Linked DNA regions of Saccharibacillus brassicae. Each later gene encodes a partner of the first gene's protein in a complex. Links are inferred from orthologs where the notes say so. Each region holds a gene or a part of one and is shown on either strand. Other genes may lie near its edges. The genes, in order: groL and metK.

Region 1 (8,228 bases):
TTCCGCCGCGAGCGTTTCCCATTCTTCGTAAGCGGCAGCGAGCTGCGTTTTGTGGGTATCGATCTGCGTCTGACGTTCTTGAATAGCCATGTAATCTTCGTAAATTTCTGGAAGTGTCAACTCCAGTTCAAGGGCGGCTACGGCGCTCTCCAGTTCCGCGATCAGCGTCTCCAGCTGTTCCATGCGGCGCTGCCGGGCACGTTCTTCGCGCTTGGCCTGCTTGCTCTCCTCGAACACGGCCTGCGTGTTTTTGGACTCGTCGGCTTCGCTGGCCTGGGCGGCCGCGGACTTGCTTTTCCCGCCGAACAGCGCCGCTTCCTGGGCAATCTCTTCGAGCTCCTGCTTTTTGTCGACATAGTCGTCGTAGTTGCCGAGGTAGCTGGTCACGCCGTTTGCGCTCAGTTCGATCACGCGTTCGGCCATCTTATTCAGGAAGTAACGGTCGTGCGAGATGAACAACAGCGTGCCGTCAAAATCGATCAGGGCGGACTCCAGCACTTCTTTGCTGTACAGGTCCAAATGGTTGGTCGGTTCGTCGAGTACGAGCGTGTTCGCTTCGAGCAGCATCAGCTTGGCCAGCGAGACGCGCGCTTTTTCCCCGCCGCTGAGCGCCGAGATACGCTTGAGCACGTCTTCGCCGCTGAACAGGAAACTGCCGAGCACGGTGCGAATCCGCGCTTCTTCCATATGCGGATACGTGCCCCACAGTTCTTCGAGCACCGTATTTTGCGGATTGAGCGTGTCCTGCTCCTGGTCGTAGTAGCCGATCTGGACTTTGGCGCCCCACGTAATCCGGCCTTCGTCCGGCTTGAGCCGGCCGATCAGCGCTTTGAGCAGGGTCGACTTGCCGACGCCGTTCGGCCCGATCAGCGCGACCGTCTCGCCGCGGCTGAGCGCGAACGACGTCTGCCGGAACAGCTTGTCGCCGTCGTCATAGGACGCGGACAAGCCGTCCACGTGCAGCACGTCCTTGCCGGACGAATATGCCGATTGGAACGAGAAGTTGGCGCGTTTGAGATCGCCGGCCGGCCGGTCGAGCCGATCCATTTTTTCCAGCGCTTTGCGCCGGCTCTGGGCCCGCTTCGTCGTGGAAGCGCGGACGATGTTTTGCTGAATGAAAGTTTCCATCTTCGCGATCTCGCCCTGCTGCTTCTCGAACTGCTTGAGGTCCGCTTCGTACTCGGCCGCTTTGAGCTCGGTATACCGGCTGTAGTTGCCCGTATAGCGGCGCGCCCGGTGGCGTTCGATCTCCACGATCGCCGTGACCGTCTTGTCGAGGAAATAGCGGTCGTGGGATACGATCAGCAGGCCGCCGTCGTACCCGCGCAAATAATCTTCGAGCCAGGTGAGCGTCTCGATGTCCAAATGGTTGGTCGGTTCGTCGAGCATGAGCAGGTCGGGTCCGCGCAGCAGCATTTTCGCCAGCGCGAGCCGGGTCCGCTGTCCGCCGCTGAGCGTCGAGACGATCGTCGAAGGATCGAAATCGCCGAAGCCCATCCCGTGCAGCACGCTGCGGATCTTCGTGCCGATCTCGTAGCCGCCGTGGTCGCGGAACCAGTCCGAACGCATGGCGTAGCGGTTCAGCAGATCCTGGTACGCTTTGTCCTGCTCGGAGTGCGAAGAGCCTTCGGTGATCGCAAGCTCCATCTCGCGGATTTCCCGCTCGGCTTCCAGCAGGTCGGCGAACACGTCCAGCATCTCTTCCTGGATCGTGCGATCCGACTGCAGCCCGCTGTTCTGGGCCAGGTAGCCGATGGTTGTTTCTTTGTTTTTGAAAATCTGGCCTTCTTCATGAGACATTTCGCCCGCCAAAATTTTGAGCAGCGTCGATTTGCCCGCGCCGTTGACACCGACGAGGCCGATGCGCTCGCGCTCCAGTATTTGAAACGTAATGCCTTCCAGAATGCTCTGGACGCCGTATCTTTTTGCGATTCCCGTTGCTTGCAGCAGCATAATTCGAAGTCCTCCGCGCTTATCAAATTGGTCTTTTGTGATTTCATTTTACCGTAGAAAGGTGAAAAAACCAAAGAGGACATGCGCAAACGGTTCGCGGGCGCGGCGCGGCCGGAAAATTGGCGGCGATCGGGGCGCGAAAGTTTTTTGGGGAAAAAGCCTCCGGGGGCTTCGCAGAGCCTCTACAGCGGTGGTTATTTGCGCAAAACAATGATAAACTTGAGCATGTGAGAACAAAAAAGAGAACAGAAGAGAATACGGGAGGCGAGCGGCATCGAACCTTTACCGGACAAGACGGAGCTGCGGCTTCGAATGGAACGGGTGAGAGCGGAGCTGCCCGAATCGCTGCGCCTTGAGGCTTCTTCCGTCGTTTGCGAATATGCCGCCGATCGGCTGGACGCCCTGCGCGAGCGCAAAGGGGCTCCTCTGGTCGTGCTCGGCTACCTGCCTTACCGCGGAGAACTGGATATCCGTCCGCTGCTGGAGACATGCCGCGGATGCGGGGATACGGTGCTTGCGCCGCGCATCGAGCGGGGAACGCGCCGCATGCGGCTGCTGGAACTCAAGAGCGCGGCAGACGAGGCGTCCGGCAGCTGGGGCATTCCCGAGCCGAAGGAGCATCTGCCCGAATGGCCGGAAGACCGGCTCGGCAGCATCGACGTGATGTTTGTGCCGGGCTTGGCTTTTGACTTCAAGGGCGGGCGCGTCGGTTACGGAGGCGGGTTTTACGACCGGCTGATGGAGCGTTTCGAAGCCTGCGGCGCAAGCCCGGGCATTTGGGCGCTGTCTTTTGCCGAGCAGACGGTGGAGGAAGTGCCGATGGAACCGCACGATTTCCGGATAGAACTTCTGATCGTGCCGTCGGGCATGAACAGTACGCAGGACCTGGTCTGACGGCAGCGGCTTCGGTCGTATAGATAGGAACGGACGCAAGAAGAGCGATGGATGAGAAGAGGTGACCCCATGCTGTGGAAAGTGGCAATTTTGACGGCCAGCGATAAGGGAGCACGAGGCGAGCGTGAGGACACGAGCGCGCAGGTGATCCGGGAGTTGGTGGAGGAAGAAGTAGGCGGCGAAATTATCGAATACCGGATCGTGCCGGACGAGTCGGACGAGATCGTGGCGGCATTGATCGAAATGACGGACTATTTCCAGGCGGATCTCGTGCTGACGACCGGAGGCACCGAGCTTGCGAACCGCGACGTGACGCCGGAGGCGACGAAGCGGGTCATCGAGCGGGAAGTGCCGGGCATGGCCGAAGCGATGCGGATGAACGTGATGCACAAGAACCGGGCGGCGATGCTGTTCCGCGGCATCTGCGGCATTCGCGGCCGTTCGCTGATCGTCAATCTGCCCGGCACGCCAAAAGGCGTGCACGAGAACCTGGCGGCCATCATGGACCAACTGCCGGAAGCGCTGCTGATGGTGACGGGGCAGTACCGGCAGTAATCCCGGGCACGCAACAAGAAGGACGGCCCCAGGCATGCGGGGTGTCTTTTTTTGTGCGGGGGGGACTTGAAATTTTGCGGCGAGACTAGTAATATAAGACTTGGCTGTTAGCACTAGGCGTTGTCGAGTGCTAACGAAGAAGATTCAACACTTCAATTAACCTTTACAAGGAGGCTATTTTTCATGATCAAACCGTTAGGTGAACGCGTACTCGTAGAAGCGATCCAGCAGGAGGAAACGACTTCGTTCGGTATCGTGCTTCCGGATGCTTCGAAAGAAAAGCCGCAGGAAGGTAAAGTCGTTGCCGTAGGCAGCGGAACCCTCAAAGACGGCGTTCGTACTCCGCTCGAAGTGAAAGAAGGCGACGTGGTACTGTTCTCCAAATATGCCGGCACCGAAGTGAAATACGAAGGCAAAGAATACCTGATTATGAAAGAAAGCGACATCCACGCCATCCTGGCGTAAATGTCCCCTTACACATACGTTTTTTGAACGAAAGTGATTGAATGCAGCGTCTTGAACGCAGCATCGCAATTCCATATCCCAGGGAGGTTATTCGACCATGGCTAAAGAGATTCTGTTCGGAGAAGAAGCCCGTCGCTCGATGCTTCGCGGCGTAGATGCACTTGCAAATGCGGTAAAAGTAACGCTCGGTCCAAAAGGACGCAACGTGGTGCTGGAGAAAAAATTCGGCAGCCCGCTGATCACGAACGACGGCGTGACGATCGCGAAGGAAATCGAACTGGAAGACGCTTTCGAGAACATGGGCGCCCAGCTCGTCAAGGAAGTCGCAACGAAAACGAACGACGTAGCCGGTGACGGAACGACAACCGCTACCGTTCTCGCTCAAGCGATGATCCGCGAAGGCCTCAAGAACGTAACGGCCGGCGCAAACCCTATGGTTATCCGCAAAGGCATCGACAAAGCGGTCAAAGCTGCGGTCATCGAACTGCAGAACATCGCGAAGCCGATCGAAGGCAAACAATCGATCGCCCAGGTTGCGGCTATCTCCGCGGCTGACGAAGAAGTTGGCGAACTGATCGCCGAAGCGATGGAAAAAGTGGGCAAAGACGGCGTTATCACCGTTGAAGAATCCCGCGGATTCGCAACGGAGCTGGAAGTCGTGGAAGGCATGCAGTTCGATCGCGGCTACATTTCCCCTTACATGATTACCGACACGGACAAGATGGAAGCGGTTCTCGACAACCCTTACATCCTGATCACCGACAAGAAAATCAGCACGACGCAGGAAATTCTGCCGCTGCTTGAGAAAATCGTTCAGCAGGGCCGCGCACTCGTAATCGTGGCTGAAGACATCGAAGGCGAAGCGCTTCCGATGCTCGTCCTGAACAAACTGCGCGGCACGTTCAACGCCGTTGCCGTCAAAGCTCCGGGCTTCGGCGACCGCCGCGAAGCGATGCTGCAGGATATCGCCGCTCTGACCGGTGGACAAGTGATCACCGAGAAGCTCGGTCTGGAACTGAAAGCGACGACGATCGAGCAGTTGGGTTCGGCTCGCCAGGTTCGCGTAACGAAAGAAAACACGACGATCGTGGACGGTGCCGGCGTGAAGACCGACATCGACGCTCGCGTGAACCAAATTCGTTCGCAGCTGGAAGAAACGACTTCCGAGTTCGACAAAGAAAAACTGCAGGAGCGTCTGGCTAAACTTGCCGGCGGCGTAGCGGTTGTCAAAGTCGGCGCGGCAACGGAAACGGAACTGAAAGAACGCAAACTGCGCATCGAAGACGCGCTGAACGCGACTCGCGCAGCCGTTGAAGAAGGTATCGTATCCGGCGGCGGCACGGCTCTGGTTAACGTCTACAAAGCCGTAGCGGCTCTGACGGTAACCGGCGACGAGAGAACGGGCGTCAACATCGTTCTGCGCGCTCTGGAAGAACCGATCCGTACGATCGCGGCTAACGCCGGCGAAGAAGGTTCCGTTATCGTGGACCGTCTCAAAAAAGAAGAAGTGGGCATTGGCTACAACGCCGCTACCGGCGAATGGGTCAACATGTTCGAAGCGGGCATCGTAGACCCTGCGAAAGTCACGCGTTCCGCTCTGCAAAACGCGGCTTCCGTAGCGGCTATGTTCCTGACGACGGAAGCGGTTATCGCCGACAAGCCTGAACCGGCCGGCGCTGCGGCTCCGGATATGGGCGGCATGGGCGGTATGGGCGGCATGATGTAACAGGTTCGCCCGGAACCTTGCTTGACCTTGCTCCACCTTGGTTTAAAGGCTCCTTCGGGAGCCTTTTTCCTTTTTTTTAGCTTTCCTTTTTTGGAGTATATACACAAAAAGATAACCCAAAGCGACGACCCCGGCAGCCAGCAGGGAAACGAGTACGGAAGCGAGCGTCAAAGTTCGTCCTAGCACATAAGCGATCAAAAGACTGGTTAAAAACGTTAAAATCAGATTGCTGATCATGGCATTCCGTTTCATGGCATCCCTCTTTTCTTGGTATGAATATAGCATAAGAAACAGGATTAAAATTGAAATTAATAAATCGCCGCCTAAGCGAAAGCCTGCTCGGGTTCCAGCCCGCAGCAGGCTTTTTTTTTTGCTATGTTAGTACCTTTAATGGAATAAAGGGTAATAGCGATAGAGAACAAATGTTGGCCACGATCGACGTTGAAGTTCAAACCGTACAAAGCGAGGTAATGCTAGTGTTGACCCTTATGGCGGCCAGGTGCCTTCGTCTCCTGCCCAATCAGGCGAAGAGGACGCCGATGCTCCCGAGTGAGCCCGTACAAGACAAAAAAGAGATGCAGGTCGAAACTTCTGTCAAAACCGCGGATATTTCCTTCTATTATCCCTCGAATACCGAGTCGCACAGTCTTCCGGTGTACGTTAATTTTCACGGCGGAGCGTTCATTATGCACGACAAAGAGATGGACGATCCGTACTGCCGCTACCTGGCCAACCGGACCGGCTGCGTGATCGCGAACGTGGAGTACGCCAAAGCGCCGGAGTACCCTTTTCCCGGCCCGGTCGAGCAGGTGTATGAAGTGTTCCGCTGGATCAAGAAGAACGCCGGCGAATTGAATATCGATGCGGACAAAATGATGGTCGGCGGACAAAGTTCGGGGGCTAACCTGGCCGCGGCGCTTTGTCTGTATCTGGAACAAAAAGAAGAACAGCAGCCGCTGCTCCAGATGCTGTCCTGCCCGATGCTCGATTTCGCCACTCCTTTTTCGCATAAACCGGAACCGAATCTGTGGCGTGCGCGGTATCCCCAAGCCGCCCATTTTTTGAACCTGTGCTACGTGCCGCGCAAAGGCCAGGCGGAGCATCCGCTCGCTTCCCCGGTTCGGGCTGTCGTCAGCGACCGATTGGCGTCCGCTTTTATCGTTATCGCGGAATTCGACGCCTTCCGGCCGGAAGCGGAACATTATGCGAAGAAATTACGGGAAGCCGGCGTATCTGTCGAGCAAAAGCTGTTCAAAGACTGCAAACACGCGTTTACCCATCTGGGTCCGAGACAAAAAGCGGAAGAAGCGTGGGAGTTGATCGCCCGCAAAATTAGGGAGACGGCCCAATAAACGGCGTGTAGAATAACGTAAGGTGCAAGCCTGCTTGGCGCAGCAACGAACCCCATTTTCGATTTACCGGAAGGAGAAACCCGACAAGTGAAAACGACAAACAAAAACGTACTGGTTATCGGAGGCGGACTTGGAGGACTTTCGGCCGCGATTTCGCTGGCACAAGCCGGATACGGCGTCTCTTTGTACGAGAAAAACGATCATATCGGAGGCAAGCTGAACCGGCTGGATCAGGACGGTTTCGGCTTTGATCTGGGCCCGTCCATTTTGACCATGCCCCGGGTGTTCGAAGATTTGTTCACGGCCAGCGGCAAATCAATGCAGGATTATGTGCGGACCGAAAAGCTGGATCATCAATGGCGTTCGTTTTTCCCGGACGGCAATATTATCGATCTGTACGAAGATTTGCGGGAAATGCAGGAGAAGAACACCGTGCTGAGCGAAAAAGACATGCGCGAGTATCAGGATCTGCTGAACTATTCCAAAAAGCTGTACGACATGACGGATAAAACGTATTTCAAGCATGGCGTCGATTCGACGAGAGAGATCATGAAACATACGACGCTGCTCGGCGCTTTGCGTAATTTCGATCTGTTCTCGACCGTGCGCGGAGCGATCGACAAACGGATCAGCAACAAGCAGTTCAGCGATATGCTGTCCTACTTTATCAAATATGTCGGTTCGTCGCCTTACGACGCGCCGGCCGTGTTGAACATGATGATCTATATGCAGCATGATCAGGGCGTCTGGTACGTACCCGGCGGGTTGAACAAACTGGCGGACGGTCTGGTGAAGTTGGCCGAAGAAGTCGGCGTCCAGTTCCATCTCGGAACCCCGATCGCCAAGCTGGAGAAGAAGAACGGCGAGATTACGGGAGCGGTGCTGCCGGACGGCACGAAGCTGACCGCGGACTATTACGTTTCCAATATGGAAGTCATTCCGGTGTACGAACGGCTGCTGGAAGAAGACAAAGATTTTGTCGGCAAATTGAAGAAAAAATTCGAACCGGCCAGTTCCGGCCTCGTTATGCATTTGGGCGTCAAGAAGAGTTATCCGCAGCTTCGCCACCACAACTTCTTTTTCGCGGAAAACATGAAGCAGCAGATGCAGTCGATTTTCCATCAGCATAGACTGCCGGACGATCCGGTCATTTATTTGGTCAACGTCAACAAGACGGATCCGTCGCAAGCTCCCGAAGGACACGAGAATATCAAAGTGCTGCCGCATATTCCTTATATTCAAGACGAGAAACCGATTACCGAACAGGAATACGAGCAGTTTGC
Region 2 (8,338 bases), 2.0 Mb from region 1 along the record:
ACGGGGAGGTCGACGTGCCGTCGAAATAGACGACGGACGTCCGCGAGGCCGGAGCGTTCACGTTCAGCTTCAGCCGGTACGTGCCCAGCAGGTCAACGTTTTGGCCGGAAGATTGGGCACTGCCCGACGGACTGACGGAAGTTCGAATATCGACGGGACCGGTCAGCATTTGCGCGTCCGCATCGCTCAGCATGGTGATGGTGCGACCGAGCGAGGCCGCAGGCACCGTCTCAAGCTGTACGTTCAGCTGTGCATCGCTTCCGCCGGATACGCCGGCCAGCGAAGCCAGCGGCAGTTCGTAGGCGATGTCTTTGTGCCGAACCGTAAACGACAGGCCATCGTGTTTGGCGTAAGCGTCTTTCAATGGCTGGATCGGAATCGCGACGACTCCGGCCGTTTCCGCGTCGGGTACTTCAAAAACGACGGCGCCGTTTTTGGAGCTGCGCGCAAAAGCGGCATCCAACGCTTTTTGCAGCTCGGCCGCATTAAGCGTATACCGGTGCGTATTCGTATTGAGCGCCGAAGTCGCATCGGACGAAACGGCCGCAGAGCGCGCAAGAATCGTCATTTCCTTGCCGAATTCGGATGCCGGTAGAATCGATCCGTCCGCTGCGGGCGTAGTCGCCGGATCTGTCGCCTTCGTCGTTCCGGTGACGTTTTGTACCGGCATGCGGTTGAAGCCGATGACCGGTGTTCCCGATACGTTCTTGAGCGGTGTTCCGCCCGGCATATAGGACAACATAACGACTTGCCCGGCTTTTAATTCGGTTCCGAGTTTGAGCGTCAGGGTGCTGCCCGCGAACGAAGCCGAAGTCACTTCCAGTGCGTTGTTGTCCGCCGTAACCGAAAACTGCTTGTAAGCCGCTTCTGCCGGCGTAAGCAGGGAACCGGTGAACGTTACCGCGACCTGTCCCGCATTCCCGCTCGCCGTACGAATTCCGCTGGTGCCGGAAGCCGCATCGACCGGTTGGAGATTCAGGTAACCGGCGGCGTTGGCGTTAAGGTCGGCCAGCTTCAACGTCCCCGGAACATACGATACCGTGATATTTCCGTTTGCGATCAAGGAAGAAGCAAGCGTCAAGCGAACCTGGCTGCCCGTAACTTTGACTCCGTTCACATATACCGGGTTGCCGCCCGACAGTACCGAAAATTGGCTGTTGGTCGGCAGCGCGTCCGTTCTGAGCGTCTCGTTGTAATTCAGGACCAACTCCGTGCCGGCAAGTTCCGCATTCACGAACTCCGGCGGACGGGTATCCATCAGGTTTCGAATGCTGAAGTCGGAAAAGGCGGAGATATTTTGACCCAGCACGTCCTGCAGCGGATATCCGGCAGGCGTGTAGTTCACTTTTACGACGGCTCCGTCCGGCACTGCCGCATCCAGATACAGCAGAAGCGCCTGGGCACTGCTGCTGAGCGAACGAACCTCATAGCTGCGTCCGCCTGCCGTTACCGTAAACTGCCTTGCGGCTTGCGACGTAGGCGCTTTAACGCCGTTCTCGAAAATCAACGTAATCATGCTGCCGTATACGTTGCCTTCTTTTGGCTTAGGCATGGCGCTGTCGATCCCGTTCGTTACCGCGTAAGAAGACAGGGAAGCGGCCGCGTTCGCGTTATAATCGATCAGCGGACGGACTCCGGGATCGTAAGACACTTTCACGTCCTGGCCGACCGCAATTCCCGTATCCAAACGGATATACACGCTGTCTCCGCTAATATACGCGCTGCCCGGCACACGCTTCTCTCCGTTCACCCATACGGTGTAACTGGCCAGCAGAGGCGTCTGCGACACGTTCAGCGACTTGTTGTAGGCGAGACGAATCAATGTAGGGCTGTCCATTTTGGCACTTTGGATGACCGGCAGCGTGCTGTCGGAAGAAGACGTCTGGAAGCTCCACGACGTGCTCCCTTTGATCCCGGCAAAAGCAATCCCGGTATTCACCCGATCTCTGACCGCACCATTTTCCAAGTCGACGTAATAGAACGTTCCCGGCGCAAGTTTCTCTTTGGGCGTGAGGATGACTTCCGCCGCGTTGGCGGGATTGACGACAGCTTCCGCTTCGACCTTCGCTCCTCCGCTGCGATACAACGTAATCCCCGTGCCGCTCAAAGCCACGTTTCGGTTGAAGCGGATAGTCGGCTTGGCATCGGTAGGGACGCTCGTACTGCGATCGGTCGGATACAGGCTGGACATTTGCAGCAGTCCCGTATCCGCCATCGTCGAAAAGCTCCAAGTCAGAGGCTGTCCGGCTTTCGGATAGACGTTGCCTTCCGAATCTCCGAACAGGCCGGCCGGAACTTCCACCGTATACGTATACCCGCTCACAAGCGGCGTCGCCGGCGTAATGGTCATCGTCTTCGTTCCGCCGCCGGTAATGCGTCCGGAGCCCAGCGTCACGGTATCCGTGACTCCGTCGTTTCTGACGATTCGAAGGCTTCCCGTGCCGCTGTTCGGATACACGTTACGGCTGAACGTCAGCTGCAGGTTGGAGCCGGCCGTCACGCCTGTCGTCCCGGTCTGAGGAGTCATTGCGGACAAAGCCAAAGCGTCTCCCGTCGTCGTAAACGTCCACGTCCGGGAAGTCGGAATGCCGGCGAACGGCGTGCCGTCCAAATCGCGGAACAGGTCGGCATCGGCCAGTACATAATAAGTCGTGCCGCGTTCCAGTCCTTTGTAAGAAGCGGACGCCTGCGCACCCGTCTCGCTGTCCATTTTGAATTCGCTTGGCGTCAGCGTCTGAATGAGTTTACCGTCGTTCAGCCGATAAATCGAGACGCCGCCTTTGTTTGGCAAAGCTTCGGTCCCTTTATTCGGTACGACCGGCTCGCTGAACCGAATCGACAACGTTCCGTCCGTCCCTGCTCCCGACAAGCCGTTCTGCGGATTTTGCGTTAAAATCGTCGGTGCCACGTTGTTCGCCGACTCGGTTCGGAACGTCCAGTCGATCGCCTTGGCGTAGAATCGTCCCGACATGTCCGCAAACACGTTGGCATCGACATGCGCCCGATATCGAACGCCGGGCTTCAAAAATTCCGCATCCGGTTTGATCGATACGTTAGCCGTACCCAATCCGCTTACCTTTTCCGAGAGAACGGGAATTTTAAGAATCGCTTTGTTATCCGGCAGCGCCGGATCTTCTTGCGTCAAGACAATATCGCCTTCTGCCGCGGCAACGGCTTCCGAAAAAGCCAACCCCATTTTGAAGCCGCTTTTCACTCCGATCTCGTCGTTCGACGGGCTCGTTGCGGTCAATTCGGGATCGGTCGTATCGGCTTCCGCCCCCGTTTTGAACGTCCAGGTGATTGCGCTCGTAATGCCCGTCCAGACTTTGGCGGAAACGCCCTGCTGAATCTCCGTATCTTTCAGAACCGGAGACAGTATGCCCGCATCGGCCAAAATATAGTAGCCGGTGTTGGGCTCAAGCTTGAGCTGATCGCTTGGAAGCACCACTTGAGTCCCTTCGGTTTGAAATTGAAGTTCTCTGCCTCTGATTGTGCGTACCGTCGTGTTATCGCTTTGTTTTTTCAACACGAAAGTTTTGTCCGCTGCCCCTTCGGCCAACTTGACCGCACGATCAAAAGTCAGCAAAAACCCGGGTGTCAAAGACACGTTGGGCGCTTTGACGGCGGGCGAATACACTTGAACGGAAGCGGTCGCTTCCGCCTCGGCAGCGGCCGCGATATTCGAGCTTTGCGCTCCACCCATCGTTTCCCATGCGGCGGGCGCAAGCAGATTGATCATCATCAAGGAAGCCATGGCCAATGCGATTTTATTTTTCATTCGTACATCTCTCCTTCCGAAATCCGTAACAGACCGTCTTTTTCTATATCGGAAGAGAGCAAGAAAATGATTAGCCAAGCAGCCCGCGGACGTGGAGGGATGCAGCGCAAAAAGGGCCTCCCGAAGGAGACCCTTTTTCACGTAATGACCGCTGTAAACGAACAGGAAAACGAACCTTTAAGAGACGCCTGCCTGGCTTTTGAGATCTTCCGCTTTGTCCGTACGTTCCCAAGGCAGATCGATGTCCGTACGTCCGAAGTGGCCGTAGGCTGCCGTTTGCTTGTACAGCGGGCGGCGCAGATCCAGCATGCGAATGATGCCAGTCGGGCGCAGATCGAAGTTCTTGCGCACAAGCTTCACAAGCGTCTCTTCGCTGACCGTACCGGTTCCGTACGTATCGATACTGATCGAAACCGGGTTGGCTACGCCGATCGCATACGCCAGCTGAATCTCGCATTTGTCGGCCAACCCGGCGGCTACCAGGTTCTTGGCTACGTAACGGGCCGCATAAGCCGCGGAACGGTCGACTTTGGTCGGATCTTTGCCCGAGAAAGCGCCGCCGCCGTGGCGTGCATAACCGCCGTACGTATCGACGATGATCTTACGTCCCGTCAGTCCTGCGTCTCCCTGCGGGCCTCCGATCACGAAACGCCCGGTCGGATTGATGAAGTATTGGGTGGCGTCGTCCAGCAGTTCGGCCGGTACAACCGGCAGAATAACATGTTCTTTGATATCGCGCTGAATTTGCTCCAACGTGATTTCTTCGGCATGCTGCGTGGAGACGACAATCGCATCGACACGAACCGGCGTATCGCCGTCATATTCGATCGTCACCTGCGTTTTGCCGTCGGGCCGCAGGTATTCGAGCGTTCCGTTCTTGCGAACTTCCGCCAAGCGGCGAGCAATGCGATGCGACAGCGCGATCGGAAGCGGCATCAGTTCCGGCGTCTCATTCGACGCGAAGCCGAACATGAGTCCCTGGTCGCCGGCACCGATGTTTTCCGTTTCAAGCTTCATTTGCTCGGGATCGCGTGTCTCCAGCGCCGAATTGACGCCCTGCGCAATGTCAGCCGACTGTTCGTTAAGCGAAGTCAGCACCGCGCACGTATTGTAATCGAACCCGTATTTGGCACGGGTATACCCGATTTCCTTGATCGTGTTACGCACGATGGCCGGAATGTCCACGTATTCCGATTTCGTGCTGATCTCGCCGATGACGAGTACCAGTCCCGTCGCAACAGCGACTTCGCAAGCTACCCGGGCATTCGGATCATTAACCAAAAACGCATCCAAAACCGCATCGGAGATCTGATCGCAGATCTTGTCCGGATGACCTTCCGTTACGGATTCAGACGTAAATAAACGCCGTCCTTGAAGCGACATAAGCGTGTACCTCCTTGAATTCCACCTTAAAATTTCCCGTATACAAAAAACGAACCTTTCCCAATCGGGAAAAGGTTAATGATTCCATCCTCGGTTGTAATGGTAGCGGATTTGGGATGGGGTGTCAAATAAAACAAAAAAACACCCCGGCGTCCCGGGGTGTTTTTCCGTAACTTTGTCTGATTGAGAATTAAATCAGATTAGGAAATTATTGTTGACGTGCTGGTACAGTAGCGTTAACGCTGAAGGTAGCAAGAGCTGCATTGTCATCTGCGTTTACGACCGAAGATGTGCCAATTTGCTTAGTTGTAGCGTTAGCAGTTCCATCGAACGAAATGATTGCGGAAGCGCTAGCTGCGCCGGCATCACGAACGTTGAAAATTACTGTCAAAGTGTTGCTTGCAACAGCATTATTAGCTGTAGTAACGCTTGTTGCTTTTACAGGAGTGTTCGTACCCAGGTTGAGCGTGAACAATCTTGCAGCAGATTCAGCACCACCGTTTACATATACGCCTCTTGTAACTGGGATTTGTACTGTAAGGGTATCTGTCGAATTAGCGTAAGTGCGAGCTGTAACAGTTGCTGCTGTTCCAACTGGTCTGATTGCATTTGTTACACGAACAGTTTGAGCAGCCGAGTTGCCAAACTGGTCATTCAATGTGCTGAATACCAATCTGCCATTAGTGAAATCAGCTGGTACAGTATCTGGCAGTGTAACCGTTACTGTTTTGTTGCTGTTCGATGCAACAACGTTAGAAGGAGTCGCAACCGCTTCTACACCTGCAGCATTTACATAGTTGAATGTAACATTATTTGTTGTTGCTCCGGATACTGGAGCATCAAATGTTACTGCAACTGTGCGATCGTTGCCTACGCTTGGAGTTCCGTTAGCGCCGATCGATTCACGTGCATTAGTAATAGTTTTTCTTGCTTCAACTCGGCCTTCAGTGTTCGGAGTCGTGAAGAAGTTTCCGGAAGTGTTACCTACATAACTTGCTACCAATTCTTGTCCTTCCAGAATTGTAGCAGAACCAGAATTGTTCAAGAAGTTTCTAGCGTAGATGCGCACTGTGTTTGCACCTACTGGTTCTACATCTGCATTGCGATCAGTCAGAATAGTAGTTCCAGCTGCTGTACCGTTTTGAAGTGCTCTAGCCAGACGGTATTTGTTTGCTTCCAAAGCGTTCCCTGTTCCGCTAGTTGCGATTTGACCGGAGAATTGAACATATACCCACGATCCGCTAACCCAAGTGCGTTCCAGGGTAGCAGCAGCCGCTTGAGTCAGGTTGATTTGTGCGCTGTACGGAGTCAGAATGTTCTGAGCCGTTGTCACGTCACGTACGCCTGCTACTTCCAGCGTGTAGCTAGTTGCTGTCAGAGCCGTTGTAGGACCCAACGTGATGCGAACGGTACGGTTGTTCGTTCCTTGTGTTGCAGGAGCTACAACCGGATGTCCTTCGCTAGTCAGACCTGCGCTCGTTACAACTGCGCCGCTTGTGCTTCTCAGCGTGTAGTTGTTACGGTTCAGAGCCGAACCCGCTTCGGTTCCAGCAACGTTTACAGCTTTGCTGAACTGAACGTCTACATAGTAGTTGCCGTTTGCTGTACCAACGCTAGTACCCAGTACGGTAGGAGCAGTCAGATCCAGTGTAGGCGTTACTGTAGCTGTCAGCGTTTGAGCAGCGTTGCCGCTGTAATCCGTTACGCCAGTCAGCGTAATCGTGTTAGCGGAGAAGCTCAGGTTGCTGGAGAACGTCAGTTTAGCCGTTCTGCCGGACAGTTCAACGTTTGCTGGAGTCGATACATTGTTAGCGCGTGCGCTTGCAATGCTGCGAACTGGCTCACTGAATGTTACAGTCACTTCACGCAGATCGTTCGAAGTTGTCGAAGCGATCGTAGGAGCAGTCGTGTCCGCAACTACTGTGAATGTACGTTGTACCGGAGCCATTACCAGACCCGAGTAATCGCGTACGCCCGACAGGCTGATTGTGTGCTCGCCTACTGTCAGAGGAGTCTCGATCACAACCGAGTTTCTGTCGTAGTCGTAGTTGAAGTTTGCAGCTACTGCGCGGCCGTCGATGTTGATGCCGGCAACTGTGATGGAGCTAGCTACAACTGGCTCGCTGAACATAACTTCTACTGCGCCAGTGCCCAGAGCGTTAACTTCAGTGATTGTTGGAACTGCTACGTCCGAAGGTGTGAAGTTTACAGTGCCGGAGATTACAGTCGCTCCAGTGTTTTGCTTCACGTTGCTAACTTTAACCGAAGTTTGACGGTTGTTAGTAAGCATGTTGTTGGCTGTGTCAGCCAGCAGCAGGGTAACCGAACGGTTGTCGGCCGACAGCATAGCGCTTTCGATCGTTACGTCCGGGATGCTGTAGTTGTTGACGTTTTCTGCGGAAACCTTGTCCACTTGTCCGTCGAACATTACAGTTACTTGCTTCAGGTTGCTTGCAGCAGCGCTGTCAACCTTAGTAGCGTCCGTTACTTTCCAAGTTACGCTTTCGCTGTAATCTTTGCCGTCGTAAGTGAATGTTACAGTTGTAGCTACGTTAGGCTTAAGAGCCGTTGTAGGTTTAACTGTTACTTTTTCACCGTTAGCCAGCGTGAACACTACAGTTGCGCCGTTGTCTGTTACTTCGTACGAAGTTACAGCCGGTTTAACGACTGCAGTTTGGTACGAGTAAGCTGTGTCAACCAGCAGGCCGCGTGTTGCTGCTGCCGTGAAGTTCGACGTTCCGCTGATCAGGCCAGCGTTGATTGCAGCTTGTACTTCGCCTTTGGCCCAAGCCGATGCGCTATTGTTGATGCCCGTAGTTGGAACTTCGAGCTTAGCTGCGCGTACCAGTGTAGCTGCCATTTCTTGAACTGTTACTTTACCGTTCGGGTTGAACAGTTTTTTAGTTCCAGTTGTTGTACCTTGCATGTAGCCGGCTTTCGTTACGGCTTCAACGAAAGGCTTGTACCAAGCGTTCGCATAGTTTTGATCCTGGTAGGAGTTCGTGCCAGTAGTCGAAGTTTCCAGACCAGTCAGCAGAGCTACTACTTTCGCGAATTCAGCGCGAGTCATGTCTTTGTCGAGGTAAGCGTTGCCGTCTGGGTAGCCGGCGAAGATACCTTGAGTAACCAGTGCGTTATACTTTTCTTGCGTAGTAAGCGTTGCTGCCGATGTTACCG

The links.
Region 2: the proteins of groL (region 1) and metK are in contact, whole or in part, in a cryo-EM structure (PDB 8P4O), measured with the Escherichia coli proteins. The link is inferred for Saccharibacillus brassicae from one-to-one orthologs.

Annotation. Positions count from the first base shown.
Region 1 is NZ_CP041217.1:4,025,355-4,033,582, forward strand. The notes cover bases 3,416-6,278. They hold groL (chaperonin GroEL), read left to right. Parts: upstream 3,416-3,964; coding sequence 3,965-5,593; downstream 5,594-6,278. Other genes in these bases: groES (co-chaperone GroES), read left to right, coding at 3,586-3,867; FFV09_RS16675 (alpha/beta hydrolase), read left to right, coding at 6,169-6,278. Outside these bases: FFV09_RS16650 (ABC transporter ATP-binding protein), read right to left, coding at 1-1,953; FFV09_RS16655 (5-formyltetrahydrofolate cyclo-ligase), read left to right, coding at 2,254-2,847; FFV09_RS16660 (MogA/MoaB family molybdenum cofactor biosynthesis protein), read left to right, coding at 2,917-3,402; more of FFV09_RS16675, read left to right, coding at 6,279-6,945; FFV09_RS16680 (phytoene desaturase family protein), read left to right, coding at 7,033-8,228.
Region 2 is NZ_CP041217.1:1,989,112-1,997,449, forward strand. Bases 3,059-6,031 are described here. They hold metK (methionine adenosyltransferase), read right to left. Parts: upstream 5,162-6,031; coding sequence 3,956-5,161; downstream 3,059-3,955. Other genes in these bases: FFV09_RS08380 (Ig-like domain-containing protein), read right to left, coding at 3,059-3,778; FFV09_RS08390 (S-layer homology domain-containing protein), read right to left, coding at 5,370-6,031. In the rest of the region: more of FFV09_RS08380, read right to left, coding at 1-3,058; more of FFV09_RS08390, read right to left, coding at 6,032-8,338. UniProt on the Escherichia coli protein: Catalyzes the formation of S-adenosylmethionine (AdoMet) from methionine and ATP.